3 regions of the Halomonas sp. G11 genome follow, and region 1 is predicted to be linked to each of the others. Evidence: predicted binding sites of a transcription regulator. Region 1 holds the regulator's gene; each other region holds the start of a gene.
The links. The regulator sigma-54, encoded in region 1, starts transcription at its own class of promoters, with help from an activator protein. The targets are predictions, from matches to a motif close to TGGCACNNNNNTTGCTNT.

Region 1 (7,269 bases):
GGTGGCGTAATTGTACTTCACCCATCAGATTGGCGATGCGTTGCGCCAGTTGTTCAGCGATGTAAACCGAGCGGTGCTGACCGCCGGTACAGCCAATCGCAACCGTCATGTAGCTGCGCTGGCTGTGCTGATAGGCTGGCAGCCAGCGTTCAAGCCAGGCCTCGATATCGCGGGTCATGTCATCGACCAGTGGGTAACTGGACAAAAACGCAATGATGTCAGCGTCGCGGCCAGTGGAGCCCCGTAACGCCGGATCCCAGTAGGGATTGGGCAGGCAGCGGACATCAAAGACAATATCCGCATCCAGCGGAACGCCGCGCTTATAGCCGAAGGACTCGAAAGTCAGCGTTAGCTGGTCACGCCGCTGATGGGCGACCTGATCAGTGATGCGGCGACGAAGGTCATGCACCGAAAGCCGGGTCGTGTCGATGGTCAAATCGGCCAGGTCGCGAATCTCGTGCAGCGTTTGCTCTTCTTTGTCGATGGCTTCTTCTAGCGTGAGGCTGCTGTTGCGGGTTAACGGGTGCCGTCTGCGAGTAGCTGAATAGCGTTCCAGCAAAATGCGTGCGTCGGTGGTGAGATACACGATCTGGCACTTGATGGTCCGCTGCCGAAGCTCTTTGAGCAGTTCGGGAAGTTTGGCAAGTGCGCCTGGCAGGTTGCGTGCGTCAATACTGACAGCCAAGTGGGTGCGATCGCCCTGATCGCGCAACTCCTCCACCAGGGAATCCAGCAGCATGGCGGGCAGGTTATCAATAGCGTAATAACCCAGATCTTCCAGCGCCTGTAAAGCTATCGATTTGCCTGACCCCGATCGGCCACTAATAATGACGAGTTGCATGAAGGCTCTCTTGCTTGCGGTCAAGCGACTTGGACAAGCGACCCGGGATTAGGACGGTCCATTAAGCGCCTCGCCTATTTAAAGGCTGGCAGCCTGTTCGCGTATCTTGGCGGAGATGAGGTCCAGCAATTCACGTTGACTACCCGACTTGCGTAGCTGCTGGCGCGTGTCGGCATCATTCATGATGGAGGCAACTTGGCCCAGCAGTGCCAGGTGCGTGTCGTCGGCTTCTTCTGGCACGAGCAGAACAAACACCAGGTCAACCGGGTCTCCGTCAATGGCGTCGAAGTCGACCGCTTCATTGAGTTTGAGAAAGCCGGCGATGGGCGAATCACAATGCGGACTTCGCGCATGGGGAATCGCCACGCCGTTACCAATCCCCGTACTGCCGAGGCGTTCACGGCCAATCAGACGGCTGAACACCTCCTGGCTGTCGAGGCTGGGAATGTTTTGGGCGATAAAGGTGCTGAAAAACTCCAGCACCCGTTTTTTGCTGCCCCCGGGCACATCGTAGAGAACGCGTTCCGGGGGGAGGATTGTGGCCAACGTCATTGAATTAACGCACACCTGCGCCCTGGGCGCGGGCTTGTGCTTTTTCCTTATGCTTAACGAGTTGTCGATCGATCTTGTCCGCCAGGGCGTCAATGGCGGCGTACATATCGTTATCAAGGGCCTCGGCATGCAAGTCAGCGCCTGCAGCGTGCAGCGTACAGGCGGCCTGTTGACGCTCTTTTTCGACCGAGAGCGTTACCTGTACGGTGGTGATGTTGTCGTAATGGCGCTCAACGCGTTCCAACTTTTCGTTGACATAGTCACGCAAGGCGTCAGTCAGTTCTACATGATGACCGGTGATATTGACTTGCATTGACGTACTCCTTATCCGTCGGACTGTTCTTCGATTGTAACCCTTTTTGGCGTTAAGCAAAGCCCTTGTAGTGAGTTTCCATTTGCCTAACGTAAGCGGCGGCGTTCGCTGGACGAAGGAATGCCCATGCCTTCGCGATATTTGGCGACCGTGCGTCGGGCCACGTGGATACCGGCTTCCTCCAGCAGGGTGACCAGACGGCTATCCGACAAGGGTTTGCCGGGGGGTTCTTCCTGGATCAGTTTTTTGAGGCGTGCGCGAATGGCCGTACTGGAGTGGCTGTCGCCGTCCTGGCTACTGATCTGGCTGGAAAAGAAGTATTTAAGTTCGAAAATGCCCCGCGGTGTATGGATGAACTTCTGGGTGGTGACACGAGAAATGGTCGATTCGTGCATCTCCACCGCATCGGCAATATCGGCCAGGATAAGCGGTTTCATGGCTTCTTCGCCGTGTTCGAGAAAGCCGATCTGGCGGGTAATGATTTCCCGCCCAACGCGTAGCAGGGTGTCGTTGCGGCTGGAGAGGCTTTTGATCAGCCAGCGGGCTTCCTGCAAGTGATCCTTGAGAAATTGGTTATCCTGGCTTTTGTCGGCGCGCTTGATCAGGCTGGCGTAGTCGGGTTGAATCCTGAGTTTGGGCAAGGCCTCGGGGTTGAGTTCGAGGTGCCAGCCTTCGTTATCGTGGTGAACCACCAGGTCGGGAATCACGTAACTATCGTCAGTGGCGCTGTAAACGCTGCCGGGGCGCGGGTCCAGGCTTCTGATCAGTTGGATGACGTCATCGAGCTGTGCATCGTCCAGACCGAGTCGCCGCTTGAGGAGGCGCTGATCGTTCTTGCCCAGGGCTTCCAGGAACTGGCGGACCAGCCGCCGGGCAGGCATCAGCAGCGGGGTGTCGTCGGGCAGGGCGGCGAGCTGAAGCATCAGGCATTCGCGAAGATCGCGGGCGAAGATGCCGGTGGGCTCGAACTGTTGCAGCCGCAGCAGAATGGTTTCGACCTCGCGCTGGCTGAGGCCTTCCACGCCCTGATCTCGCAGTCCTTCACGGATGTCGTTAAGGGGTTGGGTGAGATAGCCGTTAGCATCCAGCGCATCAATCAGGCTTTCGGCTACTAACTGTTCGCGTTGGCTCAAATCGGTCATGGCGAGTTGCCAGAGGAGATGGCCATGAAGGCTTTGCCCGGCTGCCTGGCGCTCGAAGTCAGGCCCGTCGCTGCTTGTGCTGCCGCTGCCAGCCGTATCCTGATAGGTATCTGACCAGTCGCTGTCGACGGACAGCTCCTTGGGAATGCTATCTGCCCACTCGCTTTCTTCCGGCTCGCTGGCGGCTTGTTCGCTTTCGCTGAACTCGTCTTCCTGCTCGAGCATGGGGTTGGCATCGAGCGCTTGCTGAATTTCCTGGCGTAAATCGAGCGTTGATAGCTGTAGCAGGGCAATCGCCTGCTGCAGCTGAGGTGTCATGGTGAGCTGGGTGCCGATCCGCAGTTGAAGAGAAGCTTTCATGACCATCTGAGAACCACTCGTTTATCGGAAAGCATCCACCCTAGTGCGAGTTGTGATCGGGTGCAAGTGCAATAAGTATGCCATTGGCAATAAATATGCCATTAAGGGCTTTAGAGACGAAAATCAGCACCTAGGTAAACGTCACGTACCTCCTGATTGTCAAGAATAGCGTCCGGCGAACCGCTGGCGATGATATGCCCGTCGCCAACGATGTAGGCCACGTCGCAGATATCCAGTGTTTCACGCACATTGTGGTCGGTAATCAAGACGCCAATGTCGCGGTCTTTCAAGGCGCGGATGATCGACTTGATGTCGCCCACGGAGATGGGGTCTACACCCGCGAAAGGTTCATCAAGCAGAATGAACGCAGGTTCGGTGGCGAGGGACCTTGCGATCTCGACGCGCCGCCGTTCGCCCCCGGAAAGGCTCATGCCCATATTGTCGCGGATATGGGTGATATGAAACTCTTCCAGGAGTGTTTCCAGGCGTGCTTCGCGTCCGGCGCGGTCCAGGTCGTTACGGGTTTGCAAAATGGCCATGATGTTGTCGGCGACGGAAAGCTTGCGGAAGATCGACGCCTCCTGGGGCAAATAGCCAATGCCTGCCTTGGCGCGCTCGTGCATGGGCGCTCGGGAAAGGTCGAGGTGATCAATCCCAACGCTGCCTGCATCTGCCTTGACCAGGCCGACAATCATGTAGAATGACGTGGTCTTGCCAGCGCCATTGGGGCCGAGCAGGCCGACGATGCTGCCCTGTGAGATATCCAGGTTGATGTCTTTCACCACGCGCCGGCGTTTGTAGCTTTTTGCCAAGTGACGGGCGTATAGCGTTCGTGTTGCGCTGTTGTCGGCAACGGCCATCTGGCTCTCCTTAACCTTCGGGTTGCAGCGTCATGCGAATGCGCTGCGACTCTTGATTGTCGACATCGGAACGCGCCTTGACGACCTCTTGGTCGATGAAATATTCCAGGCGTCCCCCGGTAAAGCGGTCGCCTTGCTGGATGATTTCCGCCTGATCAATCAACTCGACCCGGCGCTCGGCGACATGGTAGATCACCCGCCGACCCCAGCCTTCCATCGGGCCATCCTGATCCTCGGGCTGGCGCCGCAGATAGGCCCGTTCGCCCAGCGCTGTGGCCCGGGAGAGCTCGCCTTCCTCGTTACGCTGGATTTCCACTTCGTCGCCTCTTATCAGCATGTTGCCTTGGCGAATTTCGACGTCGCCGGTGTAGACCGCTGTACCGGCGCGCTGATCCAGGTCGAGCTGGTCGGCGACGACTTCAACCGGCTGCTGGTGGTTATCCGCCGTCGCATAAAAAGGCACTAGGCAGGCAGCCGCCATCGCCGTGTAGATAAACGCTTTCATGTTTCATTCCTGTCCGGGTTGCGTCTCCGGAGGGTGGTGGCCTTGAACGTCACCTTCAAGCCGCACTTCCTCCTCGTTGAGCCATGCATCCATACGCCGTGCTGTCATGCGCTGGGGTGGTTGCTGGAGCAGCACATGAGTGTCACTCCACGCATGGGCGGTTTTCCCCTCATAGTGCAGAACGTCCGTGTCAAGCTGCCAGCCTTCTTCAGGGGCGATCAATCTTGCGTCGCCCGAAAGCGTCAGCTCCTGAGAACGGGTATTAAGCGTACCTATCTCTGACGTGGCGTTCCAGACGCGCCGCTCGCTGTCATAAAGCGTGGCATGCGGGGTCTCGGCGAGTGTCGAGGCGGATTGGGGAGTATGCACCAGGCGAGGCGTGGTTAATCCCTGCTGAATATTCCCCTGCTCATCAAACAGCGTCAGTTCGGCATCGTGAAGGACGTGGCCTGGCTCCTCGGCACGGGCGTCCGGGTCTGTCGGGACGGTTTGAAGGCCGCCCGGGTCCAGCCATACCAGCAAGCCGCCCAGAGCCAGCACGATAAGTGCCAGTCCCAGACGCGTAGGCCATGTCTTTAGCATAGTGCCTCAGCCGTGTAGATAAGTATCGACAACCGCGCCCCAGTGACCCTGAGCATCAAGCAACGTATCACATATTTCGCGGACAGCACCGTGCCCCCCCAGGCGTTCGGTGACCCAGTCAGCGTGGGTGTGCATGTAGTCAGGGGCGTTGGGTACCGTGATGCCGACGCCTGAGCGTTTGATGCTGGCCAGGTCGGGCAGGTCGTCACCACAATAGGCAACTTGAGACAAATCAAGCTCCAGGCGCTGGCAAAGGCCGCGAAGGGCGGCCAGTTTGTCCTCGCAGCCCTGATAAACGTGGGGAATGCCCAGTGCGGCGGCGCGCTGGCTGACCATGGGGGAGTCGCGGCCGGTGATCAAGGCGACCGAGATGCCTGCGCGTTTCAACAGCTTGAGCCCATGGCCGTCCTGGGTATGAAATGCTTTGATTTCGACACCGTCGGCTTGAAAGTAAAGCCGACCGTCGGTGAGAACACCATCGACATCAAGGGCAAATAAGCGAATGCGACGTAGTCGGTCGAGTAGGTCAGCAGAAAGGGACATTGGGTCTCCGGTCGATTGAAGTTAAATAACGCCGCTGGCAAGCAGGTCATGCATATGCAGCGCGCCTATCGGGCGCTGGTGTTCGTCCACCACTGCCAGCGCGGTAATGCGATTGTCTTCCATGATGCGAACGGCTTCCGCCGCGAGAAGGTCGGGAGATATGCGTTTGCCAGGTCGGGTCATGACGTCATCTACCCGTACATCTCGCAGGTCGTGGAAATTATCCAGGGTGCGGCGCAGGTCGCCATCCGTGTATACGCCGACCAGCAGTCCGTCTGGGTCCACCACGCAGGTGAACCCCAGTCCCTGCCGGGTGATCTCCAGTAACGCATCGCGTAGGGGGCTGCCCAGGGCAACCTGGGGAAGGCGATCGCCTTGGTGCATCAAATCGCGAACGCGTAGCAGCAGGCGTCGGCCCAGGCTGCCGCCGGGATGCGACAGGGCAAAATCCTCGGCGGTAAAGCCGCGTGCTTCAAGCAGGGCAACCGCGAGCGCATCGCCCAGGGCTAATGCCGCTGTCGTGGAGCTTGTCGGCGCTAGATCCAGCGGGCAGGCCTCCCGGTCGACACTGCTGTTAAGGTGTGCATCCGCATGCTGGGCAAGCGTAGAGGTCGGGCGTCCTGTCATGCTGATCAGCGGTGTACCCAGGCGCTTCAGCAGCGGCAGCAGGGCCGTCACCTCAGCGGTTTCCCCTGAGTTCGAGAGCGCGACCACGACATCGTTGCGGGTAATCATGCCCAGATCACCATGACTGGCTTCGCCAGGGTGAACAAAAAACGCTGGCGAGCCGGTGCTGGCCAGTGTCGCCGCGATCTTACCGGCAATATGGCCTGACTTGCCCATGCCGGTAACCACCACGCGTCCCTGGCAGGCCAGAATCAGCTCGCAGGCATGGTCGAAATGCGCATCCAGTTTGCTGGCCAAGCCTGCGATGGCGGCTTGCTCAATGTCTAGCGTACGCAATGCGCTTTGGCGAAAGGGGGTGGTTTCAGTTGTTGCTGGCATGGGCAATCGGTGGCTCGTTAAAAATGACAATCTGGCGTAAGAGTAACATTGACCGAGTGGACTTTGCCCCATCGTTTTGTCGTGAGAACAAGCAATGCTCGCTTGTCGTCGTCAGGTAGGGTTAGAATACGTTGTTCGATAATGGTTTTTTAAACGTGGTTTTTTAAATACAGTATTTAAAATACGAGTTTTTAATCACTGTTTACTTATTGCTTGCTGCGTGAAACGAGCGAATCTGCAAGTAACCGCGAGAGTTGATGGTTCCATGAGCGATGTGCCTTTTATTGAAGTCGATAACCTGTATTTTTCGCGGGGCGATACCGAGATTTTCCGCGGGGTGAACATGACCATCCCGCGCGGTAAAGTGACGGCGATCATGGGGCCCAGCGGTACAGGCAAAACGACCCTGTTAAAGCTTATCGGTGGGCAACTGACCCCCGATAAGGGCCGCGTACTGATCGACGGGGACGAGGTGCATCGGCTTTCGCGCAAGGCACTATTTGCGCTACGCAAACGCATGGGCATGCTGTTTCAAAGCGGGGCGCTGTTTTCTGACCTGGATGTGT
Region 2 (7,269 bases), on a different contig from region 1:
TTCTTCCACGTTTTCAACCACTTGCTCGGCGTCACCGCTGAACGGCTGCGGATCAATTGCCGTACCGGGCTCGATACCGGTCGGGTCGCCAACCACCACGCGGTCTCCCTCTTCCAGGCCATCGCGCAAAATTTGCCAGGGACCCGCGATTTCACCCAGGCTAACGGTTCTCGAGCGGGCGCGGTTGTCATCATCCAATACAAAGACCTGAGGCCCCATCAACCCTTGAGTGACGGCGATTTCAGGGACTGCAAATACGCCGTAGCGCTTCAAGCCTTCAATGCTGACACGGACAAACTGGCCAGGCAGGATTTCCCCGTCTGGGTTATCAAAGGTGGCACTGGCCTGCACGGTGCTGGTGCGATCACTGACTCGCGACCCCAGGTAGTCAAGGCGCCCTTCAAGCGTCTGATCACCTCCGCCATCGCGACCCGGTAGTGCCAGGGTGGCACGGATATCCTCTACCGCCATCCCTTCACGCAGCTGTCGACGCAGTGCAAAGGCATCGTCTTGTGGCATCTGGAAGCGAACTTCCAGCGGATCAAGCGGCGTGACGGTGGCAAGCTCGGTGCCGGACTGTACCAGATTGCCCACATTAATTTCGCTCAGGCTGATCATACCGGCGACGGGCGCCGTCACCTCAGCATAGTTCAGGTCAATCTGCGCGCTTTCCAGTGCTGCCTCGGCCTGGGCCACATTGGCCTGGGCGACGCCCAGGTCAGCACGCGCCTGGTCATAGTCCTGACGACTCACCGAATTCTGGTTCAGCAGCCGCTCAAAGCGCTCTGCATCGCGCTGGGCGCGGGCAAACTCGGCCCGGGCGCTTTGCAAATCGGCTTCGCGCTGGTTCACCGTGGCGCGGTAGACATCAGGCTCGATGGAGTAGAGAAGCTGGCCTTCCTCGACAAACTCGCCGGGCTCGAAATGACGTTCCTGTAAATAGCCGGTGACGCGGGCAACCAGAGTGACTTCATCGTCGCTGCGCAGCAGCGAAGAGTATGATTTTTCCAGCGGCAGGTCCTGTCGGGCCGCCTCGGTCACTTCAACGGGATGCGGAGGCCGTTCTTGTTGCTGTCCCTCTGCTTGTTCGGCTTGCTCTTCCTGGCCACAGGCAACAAGCAGCGCGCTAGCGCCTATCACCATCAGCGCGCTACGAACGCCGTAAAACATGTTCTTCATTACTTTATTCCCTTGAGGCGCTTATAAAACCGACACAGACTACAACCATACATGTATGAATGTAAATGTTTGGCGGCCTTCAGCGCCGCCAAACAGGTTGTTACTGCTCAAGTACCGGGCGCTCACCGATGTTGGTGACGCTGCTGGAGCCAGCGTCTTCAGGCAATGTAAAGGTCACTTCTTCGCCCTGTAGCCACGCATTGATCTCTTCGACGGCCTCAACGTCCAACCGGCCAGACTGTTGGCGTAGCGATAGCAGATTGACGACGTAGTCGTAACGCGCCTGGGCATAGTCGGAAATCGCGTTGTAGAGGTTTTGCTCGGCATTCAACACGTCGACAATATTGCGGGTACCGACTTCATAGCCTGCACGTGTGGCATCCAGCGCACTCTGGTTGGAAACGATGGCCTGCTCACGGGCGTCCACGGTGGAGACATCATTGCTGACCTGGGTATACAGGGAGCGCACCTGCTGAACGGTGTCACGGCGCTGGGCCTCAAAGTCGAACTGGCTGGCTTCCAACTGGTAGGTGCTTTGACGGATGCTGGCCTGGGTACTGCCGCCCGTGTATAGCGGCCAGTTGGCGCTCAACCCTATCTGGCTGGATTCATCATGGCCTTGAATGCCATCGATATCGTTATCGGCATACTGATAACTCGCGAACGCCTCCAGAGTAGGCAGGCGCTGCGCCTGGGCCACGCCCACAGCACTGCGGGACACCTCGACACCCGCCTGTTCAGCAAGCACCAGTGGGTTGTTCTCAACAGCGAGATCCACCCAGTAATCGCGGTCGCTAGGTGTCGGCTGCTGGATGGGATAGTCGTCGCTCAGCGCTTCAATGCTGGCATAGCGCTGGCCGGTCAAACGCTCAAGGGCCTCAAAACTCACCTGAAGATCGCTCTGTGCGGCAATGCGTTCGGCACGAGACTGATCGAAACTGGCCTGCGCCTCTTCCACCTCGGTAATCGCAATCAGCCCGACCTCGAACTGTTCTTCCGCCTGTTCCAACTGACGGCCAATGGCACGCTCCTGAGCCAGACGGGCATCGAGAATGTCGTTGGCGCGAAGAATGTCAAAGTAAGCCGTCGCCACGTCGATCAACACTTGCTGCTCGGTCGAGGCCAGTGCGTAAATTTGCTGATCGATTTCCCGCTCGGCTTGTTCAACCTCGCGGCTGTTGCGGGCGTCAAAAAGTGCTTGCGAGGCTTCCAGTGTCAGGCTGACGCTATTGAAGGGATCGTCATTGCCGCCGGTGTTGCCCGTCCCGTTACCCACCTGACCTGCCTGAGTGCCCGCTGCACTGGTTTGGCTTTCGTAGGTGCGGTTATGCGCCACATTTCCTGACGCGTTCAACTGAGGCAGCAAGTCGCCACGGGCAACGTCACGCCCCGCCTCGACGCTCTGGGTTTGGGAACGCGCTGAACTCAACTCGGCGTTATTTTCCAGCGCATCGCGGGTGATGGTGAGTAGATCCGCTGACCAAGCGGGAGCCGCCCATACGGAAAGCAACAACGCCGGAAGCAGCATGCGCTGTGCCATAAGAGGGCGAGGGGTTTTGAAAGCCAACGTGGAAGGGAGTCGCAGCATAGCGTTTTCCTCATTAATATTCGTCTGAATGCTTACATACATTGTCGCATGTTTTTTTGGCGATACCAGACCTTAGTCAAATATTCGGCTTATATTTCACTTTTCTTTACTATTTCTCTGGCAGTGTCTGCCTTGCCGTTATTGCTTGGGGCTTTCCTTTGCCAATGGCCACCACACCGCGATGCCGTACAGGTTGGCTTTAGTCTACTATCCTGTACGTCATCATGCTGCAAAGCAACAAACGACTTACTGAGGTATGCCATGGATCGCATTGAATATATACGCGTACGTCAGCTCGAAATCGCCGTTCGTATCTGGCACCCCGACGCCCCCCATACGGTGATCGCCTGGCACGGGCTGGCCCGCCACGGCGGCGACTTTGAATCCCTGGCCCGGAAGCTCGGCCCTCAATGGCGAGTCATTGCACCTGATACGCCGGGACGCGGACTTTCCAGCTGGTCGCTTTACCCTGCCAATGATTACTTATATAGCCACTATGTGACGATCGCGTTGGCCGTACTCGACCATTTCCACATCGAGAGCGCTAACTGGGTCGGCACCTCGATGGGTGGCTTGCTCGGCATGCTGCTGGCCGCTGATGAGAACACCGCTCAGCGAATTCGCTGCTTGGTTCTCAATGATGTCGGCCCCGAACTTGACAGCCAGGCACTGGCTGAAATGGCAACCTACTTTAGCGTGCTCAAACGTTTTTCGACGCTCAGCGAGCTACAGCAGGCGCTTGAGCAACATTACCAGGGGTTCGGTACCCTCAGCCGTTTTGAGTGGCAGCAGATGGCACTGAGCAGTGGACGTCGACTGCCTGATGGCAGTTGGAGCTTTCATTACGATCCTCGCATAAGCGAGCAGTTCGTCAACGATACACCTCGCGATACGTGGCGCGACTGGCAGCAGATCCGCTGCCCGCTGATGGTTATTCGGGGTGAACACTCCACGTTGTTGCGTGCCGAGAGCATAGAACGCATGCAGGTCGACCAGCCGCATATGGAAGTGCTCGAGGCAACGGGATGTGGTCATGCCCCCATGCTCAACAATGACCGGCAGGTGGCTCCCCTCAAGCGCTTTCTAAACCACTATGGCGGCATCGCCTCTGACCCAGCGGCAAGCCCTGGCGAACGGATCAGCCGTTGGTGGCAACGTCTGATCCGCCCTCGTGGCTAAAAGTGATAGTTGATCAGCGCACCGCCCATGACTTGGGTCTTGTCACCCTGGTCATCCACGATCGGGCTGTCAGCGGCGTCGCCTGTCAATCGGGTAACACCGACTAGCCCTGTTACCGACCAGTCCCGGGTCAGGTAATAGCTCAGGCGGCTGTTCAGTCCATAACGGAAATAGCCATCGTTCGGGCGGTAGACGGCGAGTCCTGAACGCGCACTTTCTGCAGGCGAAATACCGAACATATCGCGCGTCCAGTCATCGCTTGAGTAGGTCAACTCAGGACCAATCGAAAACGCCATCCGTTCCGACAACATGGTACGCCAGTTGGCTTTCAGGTCTGCTTCATAGCCGTCTACATCGCCGCCTAAAGGAGCTTTAGTAGCGGCTTCCAGCCCCCAAGGGCCGTTTGAATAGCGGGCACGCACGCCCGCTGCTGCACCATCGTCTACCTCGTCTAGGCCGCTTAGCTCGCCATCGTTATCACGGCCCGGCAAGTAAGTGATAAACGGTGAAACCTTCCAGTTGCCCTGGCGAAGCAAGTTCCAGCCAATACCATCACGCACGCTGGCGTAAAAGGTATCGCCATACGTAATACTGGCACTTGGCCAGCCACGCGTTTCATTTTCATCGCTGCCCAGATATTCAGGCACGCTGAATACGCCGGCGCCAACGCTGCCTTCCCACTGCGCCAGCGCGTTACCCGATGCCATCAGCAACAACGTGGACAGCGCGCAATATGGCATAGCCGATAGTCTTGATCTCATGGTTAAAACCCACTGTTGTCATGAAGGTTTGGAAGCAATGCCCTAACCAACCACAGGCCGTCTTCCTTGACGTAAGCAATCAACGACAAAGTCGCAGCTGGCATGGCCAACTGCGCTGGAATCGACGCTTAATAGGACGCATGAACTGCGCCATAACATACATTTATGAATGTAAGCTAGCACTCGCCTTCAGCTCCGTCAATTCCCCTTCTCGTACCAAGTCAACGCTATCACAGGGGCAATCAACGCCTGAACGGCCAAACGACCTTTTGCAACAATATTGTGCACAGCTCATAGCGCCGCCTCCCAATGGTGCACAGCCCTTATCAAACCGCCTTGCGACGATTGATTCTCACCACACCACCGGCAAATATACGATTTGGTGCCAAAAAAATAAATCAATGAAATAAATCGATTTTATGGCTCCCCAAGCCCTCCCATGAATAAATTGGCATGCCACATGCAGTGTCCTGTCGGCGAGCTGAGCGCCTGCAATCTCCAGATCGTATCGAAGCGCTAACACAACGTACTGACGCTAAGGGCAGACGCAAAGGACTGACACAAAGGACTAACGAAAACGCAAAGGACTGGCACTGGACATTCAGGCGCGGCGTTAACTAACCGAAAATGACACAGGAAAACCTATACATGTCATATCTAATGCCCAGTGAGTTTGTTACCAAGCTGGTAGACCAGGGTGAAGCGAAAGTCTATATGGGCACCCGGGATACGCTTATTCGCGCCTTCATGGCGGGGGCCACCCTGGCGTTGGCGGTTATTTTCGCCATCACTATCGCCACTCAGACCGGCAACTTCCTGATCGGCGCGCTGCTGTTTCCCGTGGGCTTTGTCATGCTTTACCTGATGGGTTATGACCTGCTCACCGGGGTGTTCATGCTGGTGCCGATCGCCTGGCTCGATAAGCGCCCCGGTGTCACCCTGCCGCGCATGCTGAAATGCTGGGGGCTGGTAGGGCTCGGCAACCTTGGGGGTGCCCTGTTCATCGCCACCTTCGGCTATCTGAACTTCACCATGGGCGGCACCGAGGAAATCAACGCCGTCGGCCAGACCATGATGTCTGTCGGTGAAAGTCGAACCGTGGGTTACCAGGATGCCGGGCTTGCCGGTTGGATTGTGCTCTTCCTCAGGGGCATGTTCTGCAACTGGATGGTGTCCATGGGAGTCGTGGGTGCCGCTATCTCGACAACGGTATCCGGCAAGATCATGGCCATGTGGATGCCGATCATTGTGTTTTTCTATCTTGGCTTCGAGCACTCCGTGGTCAACATGTTCCTGTTCCCGATCGGCCTCATGATGGGCGCTGAATTTACGCTGTATCAGTACATCATGTGGAATGAAATCCCCACGGTACTGGGCAACCTGGTCGGTGGCCTGACACTGGTGGGCCTGGTGCTGTACACCACCCATGTCCGCACCCAGCCCAAGAAAAAATTATCTTGATCTAGGTCCATTGACCGAAAGCCGCTAACAACAATGCCGTTAACAACAATGCCGCTAACAACAACAGGGCGTCACGCGCCCTCCATCGCACAGGAGAAATCTCGTGGATAAACTTGAAATGCGCCACACCCTGCTTGCCGCCAAAGCGCGCAAGAAAATGAGCTGGGACGATATTGCCAGCCCCATCGGAATGTCGCCGGTATGGGTAGCATCGGCCTGCTACGGCATGAACAGCGCCAGCCCCGATATCGCCCAAAAGATCTGCAAGACTCTGGATGTCGAGAGCGATGTCGCCGATGCCCTAGTGACATTTCCGACCAAGGTGTGGGATGAAGCCATCCCCCAGGACCCCTTCATTTACCGCCTTTATGAAGTCGTCGGCGTATATGGCGAAACGCTCAAGGATGTGGTGCAGGAGCAGTTTGGCGACGGCATCATGAGCGCGATCGATTTCACCATGGATGTCGATAAGGTCGAAGACCCCAAAGGCGACCGGGTGCTGCTTACCCTGAACGGCAAGTTCCTGCCCTACAAGTCTTGGTAATGCTTAACCCTGATAGGCCTCAAGCGCGGCAACGCTGCGCTCAACACCGCTGCGATAGCTCGCTCCAAAGAGCAGCAAATGATTGAGCAGCGGGTAGAGTTGAAATAACGCTTCACGCCTCGGCCAATCGGCCGGGGCGTCGCCGTTCCAGTAGGCCTCGAAAAAGCGTTCATCCAGCGAGCCAAAAAGCGTCAACATGGCAATATCGACTTCCGGGTAGTGACGATATATCGCCGGGTCGATAATCGCCGGGCCACGCGGCGTGAACATCACATTGCCCGACCACAGATCGCCATGCACCAGGCTTGCGGGCCTGTCGGGCAGCCAGTTTTCCAACTCATGTGCCTGGCGGGCGATGCGCTCATAAAGCTTTTTATCGAGCAAACCGCGCTGATAGCAGGCATCGCCGAGAGGCAATAGCCGTCGCTCGCGCTGAAAAACACGCCCATCGTCCAACGGCGCATTGGGCTGAGGAGTGCTGCCACAGGCGTTATCCCAGTGCCAGCCATGTTGTTGACCGACGCTTGCGTGAAGCTCTTTGAGGCCTTCACCCAGCC
Region 3 (7,269 bases), on a different contig from region 1:
TTCCTCCAGGCGCTCTTCATCCGGCATGCCTTCGACGCGGTCCAGGCGGGTGACGCCGTCATCGGTCTGGCGCTTGAAGGCGCTGGTCGGGGTGGCGTAGAGGCCCAGACCGTCGAACAGCTGATTGTTGCTGTATACCTGTTCTTCAATTTCTCGGGGTTGGGCGCTGGCGCTGATGCGGTCGCCTTGCTTATGGCGGGCAAGGGCGGCGGCGGGGTCGTCGGCAGCGAGTAGCGTGGCCGCTTTGGCGGGGCTGTCGGCGGCCAGAATGCCGACGACGATATGGCGCAGTTGCACCTCGCCTGCTTCGACCCAGGGCCGTGCGGCCTCCCAAAAAGCCTGGCAGTAGGGGCAGTTGGGGTCGGTAAAGGTGTACACCACCCGTGGCGCGTCGCGCTGGCCGTCCTGAATCCAATAGCTGTCTTCGAGGAGCTCCCAGGTTTGTGCTTCGAGCGGTGCCCGCACATGCTTATCCAGCGCTGCTTCCTCGAGCTGGTTGTCGCCATCCTGGTCGGTCAGCGAGCCGGTGATGGCGTGCTCGCCGTCAGGGGTCAGGTAGATGGTCACTTCCTGGCCCTGACGGCTGGCACCAAAACCGCGCATGCCGCCAGGGGCGTCAAATTCGCCGTGAATCTGCAAACCTTGGTCCGCCAAGGCCTGGATGGGGGCGGGGAGTGAGTCGGCCTGGGCGATTGGCATCATGAGCATACCGAGCATGGTGCCGCCCAGTCCGGCAAGATGGCGTGATGCCGTTTGAGGCAGGGAGAGCCTGTCGCGCATGATATTCCTCGGTCGTTGCAGAATCGAGGGGATAGCGTAACGCGCAGTGCCCGAATCGGCATCTTTTTCCGGCTATTCCATGCTATGCATGGATTATCACGGGCTATACACCAGCCAGCGCACGGCGTAAGGCGGCAGTGGGTCGCTGGGTAGTCCAGAGGATGGGGTATTCAGGTCCTGCCATGACACCGATGATAATGCGTGCTGGACGTCATCGCCGAGCTGATCGAACGACAGTGGCACCTCGGTGACATTATAAAGCGCCAACAGGCGGCGACCGTCGGCCAGCGGGCCACGTTCGATGGCCAGCAGCGATGGGTCCGAGGCAAGCACGCGCTGGGCGGCGTTGGGGTGAAAACAGGGCTCTTGGCGTCGGCAGTCCAACAATCGGCTCAGCGCATTGAAAACGTCGTGGGTGGGCGTGGCAGTGCTGTCGAGGAGTAAATCGAGTTCACGGCGCTGCCAGCGGCGGCGATTGATCGAGCGCAAGCGACCGCTGCGCTCAACGCCTTCCACGTCGTTGAGGGTGCCGGTCAGGGTATGGATATACAGGGCCGGAATGCCCTGCAGGCTGAGCATGATCGCCTGGCTGCACAGGAAACGCGCAATTTGCCACGGGTCGGGGCCTTTGCGCGTGCCTTGCATGGCTTCAAACCAGGTGATGTTGATTTCGTAGGGCGTGTCGCTGCCGTCGGGGTTGCTGCGCATGCTGACAAAGCCGCCGAATCGGTGCATCAGTTCGAGCAGCGCATCGCGTTCGTGATCGGGTAGCAGGCCTTCCAGGGGGCGTACGCCGATACCGTCGTGACTGGCGGTGAAGTTTAGATAGGTGCACTGGTCGGGCAGCGGCGGCAGGCTGGCCAGCCAGGCTTGCAGGGTATGCGTTTCGCCCCGTGTCAGGGTATGCAGCAGCAGCGGTGGCAAGGTGAACTGGTAGATCATGTGGGCTTCGTCGGGCGGGCCTTCCGCCAGGCGGTCAAGCCCGAAGTAGCTGATGTTTTCGTGGTGCGGCACGTTGGTTTCGGTGATCAGCAGGGTGCCGGGGGCAACGTGGTCGACAATGGCACGCAGCAGCCGAACCACGGTGTGGGTTTCCGGCAGGTGGATACAGTTGGTTCCCAGTCGTTTCCACAGAAAGGCAACGGCATCTAGGCGCACGATACGGGTGCCCTGCTCGAGGTAAAACAGCAGGATGCCGACAAATTCCAGCAGCACATCGGGGTTTTCGAAGTTGAGGTCAAGCTGATCCTCGGAGAACGTCGCCCACAGATAGCGTGTCCCCCGGCGGGTGGATATTGGTACCAGCAACGGGCTGCTGCGCGGGCGAACCACCGCTGACACATCGGTGTCGGGGTCGACTTCGATAAAATAATCGCGCCCCGGCAGGCTGCCGCTCAGGTAATCGACAAACCATAGCGACTCCCGGGACACATGGTTGAGCACCAGGTCCGCCATCAGGTCGTAGTGGCGGGCAAGGGTTTGAATATGTTGCCAGTCCCCCAGGTCGGGGTTCACTTCCCGATAGTGGATCACTGAAAAGCCGTCGTCGCTGCTCCATGGGAAAAATGGCAGTACGTGGACGCCGCTGATACGTTCACCGAGACGCACCTGCAAAAAGTCGTCAAGCACAGCCAGGGGAGGCGTCTGGTCATCGACGATAGAGTCACCATAGGTGATCAACCACTGGTCTTTCTCGCTCCACGATGGTGCAGGCTGCCCCTGCTGCTCGGTGAAAGTCTGTGGGCCTGCTGTGGCGCTAAAATGCGCCAGGCGTTGGTTGAGGCGGCGCTGAACCTCCGCGGCGCGGGGCCCATAAAGGTGCTCCAGATAAGCGTGAACGGTATCGTCGAATGTGGTCATGAGGGTGTCCCAGTCAACAGGCTTCCACAAACGGTGCAGCTTGTGTGCCAAAACGTTACAATGATCGGTTAATAGCGCATTAACAGGTCGTATTTTGCTTTCTCGTGCAGCGCCTTTGCACGGGCCGACAACAGGTTGAACGCCATGCATTGCCCTTTTTGTGGTGCTAACGATACTCGCGTGACCGATTCGCGGTTGGTGGCCGACGGTGACCAGGTGCGTCGCCGTCGTCAGTGTGCAAGCTGCCAGGAGCGTTTTACCACCTACGAAACCGCCGAGCTGATCATGCCCCGCGTAATCAAGTCTGACGGTTCACGCGAAAGTTTCAACGAAACCAAGCTGCGTGCTGGCATGCTCCGGGCACTCGAAAAGCGGCCGGTTAGCGCGGAAGATATTGAAGCCTCCGTCGAGCGGATACGCCAGACATTACGCGCACGGGGAGACCGGGAAATTGATGCCCGCGACATTGGTGAGGCGGTCATGCAGGCGTTGAAAACCCTCGATCAGGTGGCTTACATTCGCTTTGCCTCGGTGTATCGCAAATTTCAGGATCTGGATGAATTCCGGGCTGAGATTGATCGCCTGTCCCAGGAGCCTGCCGACGGCAGGCCCTCATCGTGAGTGCCACCTTGTCTAGCGTCGATGATCGGTTCAGTGCCGATGACCATCGTTATATGGCCCGCGCGCTGGTGCTGGCCGCGCACGGTCTGTATACCACCGACCCCAACCCTCGTGTCGGCTGCGTGCTGGTTCGCGACGGTGAGGTGGTGGGCGAGGGCTATCACCGCTATGCGGGTGAGGCGCATGCGGAAATCAACGCCTTGACTGCCGCGGGCGGCAGCGCCCGTGGGGCGACCGCCTATGTCACGCTGGAGCCGTGTTCGCATACGGGGCGCACCGGGCCTTGTGCGTTGGCGCTTCAAGAAGCCCAGGTGGCGCGAGTCGTGGTCGCCATGGTCGACCCCAATCCGCAGGTCAGCGGCCGGGGGATTCGCCTGTTGGAAGAAGCGGGGATCGAGGTGTCAGTTGGGTTGCTGGAGGCGGACGCTTGCGCGCTCAATCCTGGCTTTATCGCCCGCATGGCAACCCAACGTCCTTTTGTGCGCATGAAGATGGCGATGAGCCTCGATGGTCGCACCGCCATGGGGTCGGGGGAATCCCAATGGATTACTGGCCCCGAGGCGCGCGCCCAGGTCCAGCGGTTACGCGCTCGTTCCAGTGCGATCCTGAGTGGCGTGGAGTCCGTCATCATGGATGATTCGCGTCTGACGGTTCGTGCCGAACAGCTCGGCTTGGATAATGCCGCTGATATCGCCAACCGCCAGCCGCTGCGGGTGATTGTCGACAGCCGGTTGCGGTTGCCGCTGGCAGCCGCCTGTTTACGAGCCCCCGGACGCACTCTGGTCGTTACCACTTCCCGGGAGGCTGAAAAGCACGAGCGACTGATTGACGCAGGGGCAGAGGTACAGGTGTTATCCGCTGATGCCCAGGGCCGGGTAGATCTGTCTGTTCTGCTTGAGTGGCTGGCGGCCAATGAAGATGTCAATGAACTGCTGGTCGAGACCGGCGCCACGCTTGCGGGTGCCATGCTCAGCGCGGGATTGATCGATGAAATGCAGCTGTTTGTTGCGCCGACGCTGCTGGGTGGCGATGCCAGACCCTTGTTTACCCTGTCAGGGCTCACCCAGATGGCCGACCAGCAGCGCCTCACTATTCACGATATGCGGGCCGTTGGACAGGATTGGCGGATTATCGCTTCGCCGTTGGTGACTGGCACGAGCGACGATACCAAGGTACCCTGACGCGCGAAATCGCACCCATTGCGACAATTTTTATTGGAGATTCCATGGCGCACGCTTCCTCTGGGGGATTAGCCCCCATTGCTGAACTTGTCGACGATATTCGCCAGGGCAAAATGGTGATCCTCATGGACGACGAGGATCGCGAAAATGAAGGCGATATCATCATGGCCGCTGAAAAAGTCCAGGCGGAGCATATCAACTTCATGGCGCGTTTTGCCCGTGGCTTGATCTGTTTGCCGATGACACGGGCGCGCTGCGAGCAGCTGAATCTACCGCTGATGGTACGTGACAACGGTTCGGGGTTTGGCACCAAGTTCACCCTGTCGATCGAAGCAACCGAAGGCGTGACGACGGGGATTTCCGCCGCTGACCGGGCGCGGACCGTCCAGGCCGCTGTCGCCCCGCATGCCAAGCCCACGGATATCGTCCAGCCGGGGCATATCTTTCCTCTGATGGCCGAACCCGGCGGTGTGTTGCGTCGTGCCGGCCATACCGAGGCCGCCTGCGACCTGGCGGCCCTGGCGGGCTGTGATCCGAGCGGTGTAATTTGCGAGGTCATGAACGACGATGGCAGCATGGCGCGCCGTCCCGAGCTTGAAGCATTTGCTGAAGAGCACGGCATCAAGATGGGCACCATTGCCGATTTGATCCACTACCGCATCGTCAATGAGCAGACAGTCGACCATATTGAAGCCTCGCCGATCATGACCACCCAGGGCGAGATGATGCTGCATGTGTTTCGCGACCGTATTCAGGGCGCGCATCACTTGGCCCTGGTCAACGGCCAGCCAACACCCGCACAGCCTACGACGGTGCGGGTCCACCTGGCCGACACCTTGCGCGATGTGCTGGGGCTGACCAAAGGCGAGCAATGTCGCTGGGATGCCCAGCGAGCGCTGGTCGAAATAGCCGAGGCCCCCACGGGCGTACTGGTGCTGATTGATGACGGGCGCCCGAATCAAGACCTTAAAGACCAGTTGGATATTTTCCTGGAGCGCGTGCGCCAGCCCCGCACCAGCGATTCTGACGGCGCAGGTAATTACTTAACGATCGGCACCGGCTCGCAAATACTGCGCCATCTTGGTGTGGGTAAAATGCGTTTGCTCAGTTCGCCCTGGAAGTTCTCGGCACTTTCCGGCTTTGACCTGGAAGTCGTCGAGCGGCTGGGGCCGAACGATACGTCCGATGAGTCCACCTCTTAGCCGGTATACACTTTAGCAGGTATAAATTGATGCAATCCCTTTCTCAAGTTGAAGGTACCTTTGTCGACGTTGATGGCCGTTATGTCATCGTGGTTGGCCGTTTCAATCACCACGTCGTCGATAGTCTGGTGGAGGGCGCCGTCGACAGCCTGGTTCGCCATGGCGTTGATATGGAGCACATCGACATTGTGCATGTCCCCGGCGCCTGGGAACTGCCGCTGGCCGTCAAGCGTGTCCTCAAGGTGGTGAAACCTGACGCGGTCATCGCCCTGGGGGCGGTGATACGGGGCGGTACGCCGCACTTTGAATATGTGGCGGGCGGCTGCAACACCGCCCTCAACCAGCTGCAGCTCGAGTTCGATACGCCAATCGCCAACGGCGTGCTGACCGTGGAGTCGATCGAGCAGGCCATCGAGCGTGCCGGTACCAAAGCCGGTAACAAAGGGACCGAAGCGGCCATGGCGGCCATGGAAATGGTGTCGCTGTTGCGCGCTATTGCGTCGGGTGATGCTCATGAGTGAACGTCGCGAGCGCAAACCCTCGGCTGCCCAGCAAGGCCGACAGGCGGCGCGTGAGCTGGCGGTGCAGGGGCTGTATCAGTGGCACATGACCGGTAAACCGATCAACACCATTGAAGCCGAGTTCCGCAGCCATCTGCCCGATGCCGACATGGAAGATTATGAGAATTGGGCCAAGGTGATGGAAATTGCCGATAAGGCGCTGTTTCACGAGCTGTTGATCAATACGTCCCGTTTCAAGGCAGAGTTGGACCGTGAGATAGCGCCGTTGCTTGACCGCCGTCTGGAAGACCTGGATGCCGTCGAGCTGGCCATCCTTCGCCTGGGGGCCTACGAATTGTCGCGGCGTATGGAAGTGCCTTATCGCGTGGTCATTAACGAAGGCGTTGAGTTGGCCAAGTCGTTTGGTGCCACCGACGGCCATAAATACGTGAACGGTATTCTCGACAAGTTAGCTATTCGCTTGCGGAGTGCTGAAGTCAGTGCGCGTCGTCGCTAACCGGCCCCATGGACCGGGTAACGGCGCGTTCTTGCTGACGCTGCGTTCAAGGGGCCTTTGTGCTTGCCGAATTTGATCTGATTCGACGTTATTTCACGTTGCCGACCCATGACGTCCACCAGCAGGGTGTGGCGCTGGGGATCGGCGATGACGCTGCCTTGCTTAACCCGCAACCAGGCCGCCAGCTTGTGGTGAGCGTGGATACGTCGGTGGTGGACGTTCACTTCCCCGGCGACGCGCCCGCTGAGGCCATTGGGCACCGTGCGCTGGCCGTGGCCCTGAGTGACCTGGCCGCCATGGGGGCGACGTCACGCTGGTGCGTGATGGCGCTGACACTTGATCAGTCGCAGTTTGCTGACGATAACGCTGCCGATGCCTGGCTCTCGGGCTATGCGCAGGGTTTTGCCACACTGGCCGGTCGGCACGCCACAACGCTGGTGGGTGGCGACGTCACGTCGGGCCTGCTTTCCATCGCCGTGACCGTCATGGGGGATGTGCCCAATGCCACGGCGCTGACGCGTAGCGGTGCCCGACCTGGCGATGTGATTGCGGTGACCGGCGCCCTGGGTGGGGGAACTGGCGGTTTGGCGCTGTGGCAACAGGGTGAA

Region 2: a site for sigma-54 is predicted at 5,157-5,174, ahead of ADS46_RS04840 (formate/nitrite transporter family protein). Genes of this name have one in related genera too.
Region 3: a site for sigma-54 is predicted at 2,673-2,690, ahead of ADS46_RS06775 (sugar phosphorylase). Genes of this name have one in related genera too.

Annotation. Positions count from the first base shown of each region.
Region 1 is NZ_LYXG01000040.1:94,237-101,505, reverse strand. Features, by position in the region: gene rapZ (RNase adapter RapZ) at 1-841, opposite strand, end outside; gene ADS46_RS14240 (PTS sugar transporter subunit IIA) at 920-1,393, opposite strand; gene hpf (ribosome hibernation-promoting factor, HPF/YfiA family) at 1,398-1,706, opposite strand; gene ADS46_RS14230 (RNA polymerase factor sigma-54) at 1,793-3,214, opposite strand; gene lptB (LPS export ABC transporter ATP-binding protein) at 3,319-4,068, opposite strand; gene lptA (lipopolysaccharide transport periplasmic protein LptA) at 4,079-4,573, opposite strand; gene lptC (LPS export ABC transporter periplasmic protein LptC) at 4,577-5,155, opposite strand; gene ADS46_RS14210 (KdsC family phosphatase) at 5,162-5,698, opposite strand; gene ADS46_RS14205 (KpsF/GutQ family sugar-phosphate isomerase) at 5,720-6,703, opposite strand; gene ADS46_RS14200 (ABC transporter ATP-binding protein) at 6,969-7,269, shown strand, end outside.
Region 2 is NZ_LYXG01000009.1:3,839-11,107, reverse strand. Features, by position in the region: gene ADS46_RS04860 (efflux RND transporter periplasmic adaptor subunit) at 1-1,179, opposite strand, end outside; gene ADS46_RS04855 (TolC family outer membrane protein) at 1,280-2,767, opposite strand; gene ADS46_RS04850 (alpha/beta fold hydrolase) at 3,029-3,946, shown strand; gene ADS46_RS04845 (MipA/OmpV family protein) at 3,943-4,686, opposite strand; gene ADS46_RS04840 (formate/nitrite transporter family protein) at 5,356-6,168, shown strand; gene cynS (cyanase) at 6,272-6,712, shown strand; gene ADS46_RS04830 (fructosamine kinase family protein) at 6,716-7,269, opposite strand, start outside.
Region 3 is NZ_LYXG01000012.1:164,267-171,535, reverse strand. Features, by position in the region: gene dsbG (thiol:disulfide interchange protein DsbG) at 1-780, opposite strand, end outside; gene ADS46_RS06775 (sugar phosphorylase) at 877-2,640, opposite strand; gene nrdR (transcriptional regulator NrdR) at 2,785-3,261, shown strand; gene ribD (bifunctional diaminohydroxyphosphoribosylaminopyrimidine deaminase/5-amino-6-(5-phosphoribosylamino)uracil reductase RibD) at 3,258-4,442, shown strand; gene ribBA (bifunctional 3,4-dihydroxy-2-butanone-4-phosphate synthase/GTP cyclohydrolase II) at 4,487-5,644, shown strand; gene ribE (6,7-dimethyl-8-ribityllumazine synthase) at 5,674-6,165, shown strand; gene nusB (transcription antitermination factor NusB) at 6,158-6,661, shown strand; gene thiL (thiamine-phosphate kinase) at 6,721-7,269, shown strand, end outside.